2 regions of the Paraburkholderia sp. WS6 genome follow, and region 1 is predicted to be linked to the other one. Evidence: riboswitches for the same ligand, from Rfam matches in the RefSeq annotation. Region 1 holds a riboswitch; the other holds the start of a gene.
What was found. Region 1 has a riboswitch for cobalamin ahead of M0D64_RS00100 (CbtB-domain containing protein). Riboswitches for the same ligand answer to the same signal wherever they lie in the genome.
Positions count from the first base shown of each region.

Region 2: another riboswitch for cobalamin. It lies ahead of cobG (precorrin-3B synthase); the one in region 1 lies ahead of M0D64_RS00100 (CbtB-domain containing protein).

Region 1 covers NZ_JALQCK010000001.1:27,174-31,706, reverse strand. Annotated here, with positions in the region: gene M0D64_RS00115 (MFS transporter) at 1-842, shown strand, start outside; gene M0D64_RS00110 (alpha/beta hydrolase) at 886-1,896, shown strand; gene M0D64_RS00105 (histidine phosphatase family protein) at 1,973-2,665, opposite strand; cobalamin riboswitch at 2,720-2,859, shown strand; gene M0D64_RS00100 (CbtB-domain containing protein) at 2,902-3,123, shown strand; gene M0D64_RS00095 (CbtA family protein) at 3,135-3,881, shown strand; gene M0D64_RS00090 (ABC transporter substrate-binding protein) at 4,108-4,533, shown strand, end outside.
Region 2 covers NZ_JALQCK010000012.1:87,317-91,849, reverse strand. Annotated here, with positions in the region: gene cobJ (precorrin-3B C(17)-methyltransferase) at 1-442, opposite strand, end outside; gene M0D64_RS16765 (precorrin-2 C(20)-methyltransferase) at 430-1,161, opposite strand; gene M0D64_RS16760 (precorrin-8X methylmutase) at 1,162-1,788, opposite strand; gene cobG (precorrin-3B synthase) at 1,781-3,268, opposite strand; cobalamin riboswitch at 3,361-3,540, opposite strand; gene cbiE (precorrin-6y C5,15-methyltransferase (decarboxylating) subunit CbiE) at 3,625-4,533, shown strand, end outside.

The DNA.
Region 1 (4,533 bases):
TGTCCGCGCAGGCGTTCGCGTTGCTGCTTTCGTCAGGCGTCGGTTATCTGCTGACCACGCAGCTCACGCATGAGCAACTGGTGGCATGGGGTTGGCGCCTGCCGTTTCTGTTCGGCGCGTTGGCGGGGCCGTTTGGTTTCTACATCCGGCATCGCGTGGCGGAATCGCCGGAGTTCGAGCGCTTGCTCGATCAAAAGGATAAGCCGCCACGTGTGACGGTGCGCCAGTTCTTCCGCGATAACGGCGACGCGGCGATCTGCGCGATGGGCGTGATCATCATCGGCGCGGCGACCAATTATGTGTGGCACTCGTATCTGTCGGTGTATGTCGAGCGGCAATTGCATCTGCCGCTGTCCACCGCGCTGCTCGGCGCGTTCGTGTCGGGCGTGCTGAATCTGTTTCTGTTTCCACTGTCCGGCAAGCTTGCCGATCGTTACGGCGCGTACCGGCTGTTCTATCCGATCGTGATCACGTGGATGGTGTGCGTGTATCCGCTTTATCACTTCGTCGTGACGAATCCCACGCCGGGGCATCTGTTCATCGCGCAGATGGTCGCGACGGTGTTCCTCGCCGCCATGTCCGGTTCGCACCCCGGCATGCTCGCGACGCTGTTTCCGGTGCGCAGCCGGTCGGCGGGCGTGGCGCTGTCGTACAACATTGCGGTGACGCTGTTCGGCGGCATGGCGCCGCTCACCATCACCGCCTTGACGCATCTGACTGGCAGCAGTCTGACGCCGGCGTTCTACCTGATTTTTGCCGGTTGCGTGTCGCTCGCGATGGTGTATTTCACGCGCTCGGGACGTGAAGCGGGCGGCGCAACAGCGAAGTTCGTCACGCGTTAACCGCCACTAGCCAGACTGATTAGATGACCCACGAGCTTATTGCATGACCCAGCCTTTGATAACAGATGACGAACGCGCACCGAATGAACGTCCGGTCGCCGTCGTCGCCAGCCGGCATCTGAGTGTCGCGACGCCTGCGGGCAGCGGCACCGTGCCGGTGTTCGCGAACGGCGACTGGCTTGCGCCGACGCGTGACGTCAAGCGCGCCGTGATTCTGATTCACGGACGCCTGCGCAACGCGGACACGTACTTCCATCTGGCGGAGCGCGCGTGCGCACTTGCTGGTGGCGATGCAGCCGATACGCTGCTGATCGTGCCGCAATTCCTCGCGAGTGCCGACGTTAGCGCGCATGTGTTGCCGTCATCCACGCTGCATTGGGAATGGGCTGGCTGGATGGGCGGCGACAACGCCGAAGGTCCGGCGCCGCTCAGTTCGTTCGATGTGCTCGATGCCATCCTGCAGACGCTGGCGTCGCGCGAGCAGTTTGCGTCGCTAACCGAGGTGGTGATCGCCGGGCATTCGGGTGGTGGTCAGGTGGTGCAGCGCTATGCCGTGGTGACGCGGGGTGAAGCGCCGCTCGTCGCGCGCGGAATCGCGCTGCGCTATGTGGTCGCGAATCCTTCGTCGTATGTGTACTTCGACGCGATGCGGCCGACCGCATCCGGTGAATTCGCGGCGTTCGATGCGGCGGCGTGTCCGTCGTTCAATCGCTGGAAGTATGGGCTCGAAGAGTTGCCGGCCTATGCTTCTAGTGGCGGGGAGGCGGGCTCTGCTGATGCGCTTGAATCGCGCTATGCGCGTCGTGATGTCACCGTGCTGCTCGGCGGCGCGGATTGCGATCCGCAGCATCCGGCTCTCGACCGTTCATGCGCCGCGCAGACTCAAGGCGAGCATCGGCTGGGGCGCGGACTGGCTTACGCGCGTTATATGGCGTCGCGGCATCCGGAAGGGGCGGCGAAGCATCGTACGTTTGTGATCGACGGCGTTGGGCACGATGCGAAGGGGATTTTTGCATCGGTGCAGGGGCTGGCGGCGTTGTTCGGCAAGGCATGAACCGTGCTACCGCGATAAGGCCACCTTTCAAAGGATTGTGCCGACATGAACAAGACCCGACTCCTCGCGGCCGCCGTTATTGCGACGCCGGCCACCATGTCCAGCCGCGTCGTGAGCGTCGCAACTCGACCATCGAGAGCGGCGCGATCTCGATACGCGGAAACACGGCCGGCGACGCACCAAGCGCATGAACAATGGCGGCCCGGATCACTGGCGGGTGCGTGACGGCGACCACGTTTTGCGTGGTGCTCGGGATGACGCTCGTTTTTTCGCGTAACGTACGATTCCTTGCCTCGTTCGCTCCATCATTTGATGCACGGTCTGTTGCGCGGGTCACGTCCTCGCTCAACGCATCGTTTAGCGCATCGAGCCACTGTCCCACCCGTTTCACAAGTTGACTGAACGACTCGCCGCCGTGCGCGGCTGCGTCGGGATCATGTGTCCATGCGGCGAGGTCGTGCGGTGCTTCGGCCGCGAGATCGGCAAGGCGACGGCCATGCCACAGGCCGTAGTCCATGTCTGCCAGTCCCTCGTCGACCGATGCGCCTTGGCCCGATGCCGCGGCACCGATCCCCAAGGCCGACGCCGTGTCGCGCGCACAAACGGCAGGGCTGACGAAAACCGCCGCGTCGTCCGGAATCGACAGGCGCGCTCGTGCGGCGGTTGCTTCGGCGAGGCCACGTGCATCGACCGGGTCGTCGGCGGGGAAGCGGCCCGCGCGCATCGCCGCGGTCGATGCGTGGCTGATCAGTAACAGCCGTGTGTCCATTCAGTTGATTTCCATAAAGACCGGACTAAAGCGGGACGCCGCGTGCATGCTTTACGTTGCCGGGAGGCAAAGTTTAGCGCGTAGAATAGCGTCACTGCGAAGCACGGAAGCCGGTGAGAGCCCGGCGCGGTCGCGCCACTGTAATCGGCATTCACGAGCCGAAAGCCAGACCTGAGCTTTGCACCATCCCTCTTCAATCTACTATCGGGGCGCGTTACCCCCAGGAGATGTCCATTATGTCCAACGCTGTTTTCGATTCCACGACACAGCCTGTCGCCCAACCCACGCCGATTCCGCTGCGTGAATTGCTGCCTTGGGTCGTGTTCGGCGGCTTGCTGCTGTTGCTCGCGCTGTATTTCGTTGGTGCGGAACAGGGTGCCACGTCGCTGGTGCCTGGCATGTATGTGCACGAATTCGTGCACGACGGCCGCCATCTGCTCGGCTTTCCCTGCCACTAACGGAGTCGAAAATGGTCGGTAAATTGTTGGTACGCGGGATGCTTGCAGGCATCGCCGCGGGATTGCTCACGTTCGGCTTCGCGAGATTGGTGGGCGAACCGCAGGTCGATCAGGCGATTTCCTTCGAGGAAAAGGCCGACGCCGCCAAAGGCGAAGCGCCCGAACCCGAACTGGTGAGCCGCGGCACCCAGGCGGGCCTGGGATTGTTGACTGGCGTGGTGACGTACGGCGCAGCGTTCGGCGGGCTGTTCTCGCTGGTGTTCGCGTATGCGTACGGGCGCGTCGGCGCGCTGAGTGCGCGCGCGTTGTCCGCATGGCTCGCGCTTGGCGCGTTTATTGCGCTGGTGATCGTTCCGAACATCAAGTACCCGGCGAATCCCCCTTCGGTGGGCGACCCCGAGACGATCGGGATGCGGACCGGCTTGTTCTTCCTGATGATCGCGATCTCGCTGGCCGCAGTGGTGTTCTCGCTGAAGGTTCGGCGCCGCGCGGCGCTGAAGCTGGGCGCGTGGAATGGCTCGATTGTGGCGGGCCTGGTGTTCGTCGCGATCATTGCTGCCGTGCAACTGTCGATGCCGACGATCAACGAAGTACCGGCGGCTTTCCCGGCGGTGCTGTTGTGGAAATTCCGCGTCGCGGCCATCGGCATGCAGGTGGTTATGTGGACGACAGTTGGGCTGCTGTTCGGCGCCCTCGTCGAGCGAAGCAAATTGCTGGCTTCCGCGAGCCGCAGCGCCGCGAAGTCCGCTTACCTTTGATGTGAATGGCGTGACCGCGCGAGCCGCGGTCACGCAGGCGTGCAGCGCGAGAGAAACCAAATACATCAAGTACTTGGCGCGTTTGCGGGAATGTTATCCACAGGCTTATGGACATTTTCTGTGGACAAGTTCCATGGGTGCATAACGTTATGCGAATCGCTTGGTTGCCCGAAGCCGGGGCAAATCCGACACTCACTCCAATCTCAAGCAAACCGAGCCTGGAGCCATGTCGAACTCATCAAGCCTGCGCCCATCATGGGCCACTCGTATCACGGCACTTCTGCTGCTGGCCGCATCGGCAATAACGACGACGACAACGGCCATCGCAGCGCCACCTTCGGGCGATCCGATCCTGATAGGCGTCAGCGGCCCGCTGACCGGACAGAACGCTCAGTACGGCGCGCAATGGAAAGCCGGCTTCGATCTTGCATTGGATGAGATCAACAGCCACAACGGCATCAACGGCCGCCCGCTGAACTACGTCTTTGAGGACAGCCAGAGCGACCCGCGCCAGTCCATCACGATCGCGCAGAAATTCGTCAACGACCCGCGCATCCTGATCGAACTCGGCGACTTCTCGAGTCCCGCTTCGATGGCGGCGTCGCCGATTTATCAGCATGCCGGCCTTGTGCAACTCGGTTTCACCAACTCG
Region 2 (4,533 bases), on a different contig from region 1:
CGGCAAGCGCATAGCCCTCAGGCGGATTGAGCACACACGTTCCAAAGCGCAGTTCGCCACTCGTTGTAATCGCAGGCGACACGTTCAACGCAGCCGCAATCTCGCGAGCCATCACGTTGACTCCCGCAAGTCCACCGAGCAAGGGCACGACCGCACTCCCATCTTCTGCAACGGCCAGCACCGGCGGCTCGACGCCCTTATTCGACAACAAGGGCGCGACGCAACGAATCACGATCCCGGCGGCGCACAACGCGATGATCGGCGTACCGCGCGCATACAGATCACACAGATGCGTGCGGAGTTCCGTGTATGAGACGTCAGCCTCGACTCGGCCCTGCAAGGCATGCACCTGGCAACCGGCATACAACATCTGGATACGCCGTGCGGTCTCCAGCGCGCCCGCACCGAGAATCACGATCGCGGGCGGCGTCAACCTTGCCATTTTTCCCCCGGCACCACGAGCAGCGAAAAATACGGCGAGGCCATCGGGTCGACTTCGTCAAGCGGCACGATGCGCTGATTGCCCATGGTCGCGCGTTCGACATAAAGCGCACGATGCGCGAGTCCCAGTTCGCCGAGCACGCGCCGCACCTTATCGAAATTGCGGCCGAGTTTCATGATGACGGCAGCGTCGGCATCGGCGAGACGCCGCCGCAGTTCGTCTTCAGGCAACACGCCGGAGAGCACCGACAAACTCTGATTGCGATACACCAGCGGCGAGCCGAGTACCGCTGCACCGCCGAGCATCGAGCACACGCCGGGCACGACTTCGGCTTCGAAACGCGCCGCGAGGCGGTCGTGCAAATACATGTACGAGCCGTAGAAAAACGGATCGCCCTCGCAAATCACCGCTACGTCGCGGCCCGCGTCGAGATGGCCGGCGACGACCTCCGCAGCGGTGTCATAGAAGTCGGCGATGATCACTTCATACGAAAGCGGCGGTTCGAGCGCTTCGGTCGTGACGGGATAAACGAGCGGCAGATGCTGTTGAGCGTCATGCAGATGCGCCTCGATGATGCTGAAGGCGTTGCCCTTCTTACCCTTTGCGACGAAATACGCGACCACGGGCGCCGCTTTCAGCAAGCGCAGCGCTTTCAGTGTGATGAGCTCAGGGTCGCCGGGGCCCACGCCCAGTCCGAATAAACGTCCTTGCACCGTCATTTACTCGACCTCCGTCGCCAGTGCGTTCACGGCAGCGGCGGCCATCGCGCTGCCGCCGCGTCGGCCGTGAACCACGACGTAGGGCACGCCGCGACTGTCTTCGGCAAGCATCGCTTTCGATTCGGCCGCGCCGACAAAACCGACCGGAAAACCTAGGATCAGTGCGGGTTTTGCTGCGCCGGCATCGAGCATATCGAGCAAGTGAAAGAGGGCGGTCGGCGCATTGCCGATCACGACGACGCTGCCGGCCAGCCGCGCCCGCCACAATTCGAGCGCAGCCGCCGAGCGCGTATTGCCGAGTTCGCGTGCGAGTGCGGGCACGTCCTGATGCGTCAGCGTGCAGATCACGTCGTTGTTCGCGGGCAGGCGTGCGCGCGTGATGCCTTGCGCCACCATGCCGGCATCGCACAGAATCGGCGCGCCTTGCGCCAGTGCCGTACGGCCCGCGGTGCCTGCGCCTTCGGAAAACTGAAGATCTTCAACGACGTCGACCATGCCGCAGGCGTGGATCACGCGCACCGCGAGTTTCTCGAGGTCGGCGGGGATGCGCGACAGGTCGGCCTCCGCACGTATCGTCGCGAAGGATTGGCGATAGATCTCCTGACCGTCGCGAATGTAATCAAGCATCTGAGGGGCTCCGGGCCGGGTGTGCCAATGGGTCGAGCATGTCGGCGGCCTGTTCGATCGTGAGTTGGTGCGCGACGCGCGAGCCGAAACCCGGCTGGCCGTCGCGTCGATAAAGGTCGTAGATGCCGGGCTCCGCAGCCAGCAGCGTGTACGGCGCGCAATGTGCGGCAGCGCATGAGCGCGGACAGCCGCTCAGATGGACGTCGATGCCATCGGGTAAGCGATCTGCTAGCCGTAACGCATCGGCTTTGGTGTCGGCGAGGCTTTTTGCACAGCCTGTGGAACCGGCGCAGGCGATCAGACGTGTCATAGGCTGCGCAGGATCGCATGCGAGGCCTAGCGCGTTCATTTCAGCGAGCACGGTGGGTGCGGCATCGGCTGCGATATCGGGTAGTAACACGCTTTGCCAGGGCGTCATGCGCAGCGTGCCGTTGCCTTGCTGTTGCGAGAGCGTGGCGAGGCCGCGCAAGGTCGTGGCGTCGAGGCGTCCGAGCGGCGGTTGGCCGCCTACGTGCAGCATTCCCACGACTCGCTGTGCGTGCGCGCCGAGTCGCAACGTGGCATCGGCGGGCGTGGGGCGTAGCCAGTTTGCAAGCGATGTGTCGCGTGACAGTGGGAAATCGACGTACGTTTGAGCGTGCTGCAATAGCGCGTCGACGGGATGCGTGGCGAGCAGGTGACGCATGCGCGTGGCATCTGGGGCGGCCAGATCGAGGAACGTATGCAGCAGCGCGCGGACGAGGTCTGTGACTTGCGCGGGCAGCACTGCGGCGAGAGCGCCTGCGTAATTCGGATGAGGATGGTCAACGGCGCTATGCGAGCCGGTACGCGCGATATGCGGGAAGGCATTCGCATCCGCGTCCGCCACGGCAGGCGGACAACCCGCCAATCCGAACACAAATCGCACACCGTCTTCGGCCTGCATGGCTGCCAGCCAAACATCATGCGGATGATCCAGCCTGGCAAGGCGCTCACCACCATCGAGCAGTAGCGCGAATTTCGGCGATAGCGCCGCGAAACGCGCTTCGGATTGCAGCAATGTGAGCATTTCGATGCAAAGCGGCCTCGTATCGAACAGCGCAAATGGATCACGCCCCGCAGCCGGGCTCACCATCACGTTACGCACATCGTCCGCCGAGCTCGCGAGCAGCAAGTTGTCAGCATCCACCGCACCGGTCGCCCGAATCGGCCCAAGCCCCGCATCGACCAGCGCCGCGATCAACGCCGCTTCATGCCCGCTTCGCACGCCACGCACCTGCAGATTCGCGCGATTGGTCAGCTCGACCACACCGGCCGCATGCCGCTCGCTGACGTCGGCGATCACCGCGGCCTGCGCCGCGCTCAACTCACCGCCGGGCAATTTGATCCGGCAAATCCCCCCATCGCGCGCCGCGACGATGCGCAGCAGCCCCGGGCACGCCGAGGGCCGCAGCGCGAGGGCCGCATCGGGCAAAGCAGTGGAGGGCGAAGCTTGATTCAAGACGGACACCGGGTTGAGCGTCGCGCGACGGCCCGAGCAAGCCGCAAAGCGGCGATTGCTACGGCATCGGTACACCCCGCCCGATGTAGGCTGGCACGAACAGTCTGGCCGGCAGGTCTCCTGGCTGGCAGGTCATGGTCCGCCGCGGCCTTCCCGGTCGAACCAGTGGCGCGGAGCGCAGGCGGACTCGCTGCATACAGTTGCGGGGGCAGCCACAGCAACACTGTGTTCCCTCTTCGGCCCCGAAGGGCACCGGCGGCTGTATTATGCCTTTTTTCGAACAGCACAACGAGGCTGGACGCTTTGATCGGCGTGGCACAGCGCATTATTTGAAGATACAGAAAGAGGATGGATGCATGCCGGCATGGCTGACCGTGGTGGGCATAGGCGATGACGGCTTCGCCGGCTTGGGGAGGCCCGCGCGGCGTGCTTTGCTGGAAGCGTCGGTGGTTTATGGCGGCGAACGTCATCTGGCGATGCTGCCCGCGCGCCTCGCCGCGCGCCGCGCGGCATGGCCCAGGCCGTTCGATCTCGCGCCTTTGCTGGCCGAGCGCACGGGGTCGGTGTGCGTGCTGGCGAGTGGGGATCCGATGCTGTTCGGCGTCGGCGCGACCCTCGCGCGGCAGTTGCCGGCAGGCGAGTTGCGGGTGCTGCCGGCGCCGTCGTCGTTGTCGCTGGCGGCCGCGCGGCTTGGCTGGCCGTTGCAGGACGTCGCCACGGTTTCGCTGGTGGGAAGGCCATTGCCGGCGCTGAATGCTCATTTGCACGACGGCGCGCGCGTCTTCGTGCTGAGTGCCGACGGGCGCACGCCCGCCGCGCTGGCCGAACTGCTGAATGCGCGTGGGTTCGGCGCGACCCGGATGACCGTGCTGGAACATTTGGGCGGCAATCTGGAGCGGTGTATCGATGGCCGTGCGGACCAGTGGTCTGCGGGCGAAGTGGCAGCGTTGAACCTGATCGCACTCGAATGCCGTGCAACGGAGGGTGCTCCGCGTCTGCCGTTGACCGTCGGCTTGCCCGACGACGCCTTTCGCCACGACGGTCAGTTGACCAAGCGCGACGTCCGCGCGATCACGCTGGCACGCCTCGCGCCGACGCCCGGCGAATTGCTTTGGGACGTGGGCGCGGGCAGCGGCTCGATCGGCATCGAATGGATGCGCGCGCACCCGACCTGCCGCGCGATTGCGATCGAAGGGCACGCGGAGCGGCAGCGGTTCATCGAACACAATCGCGATGCGCTGGGCGTGCCGGGTTTGCAACTGGTG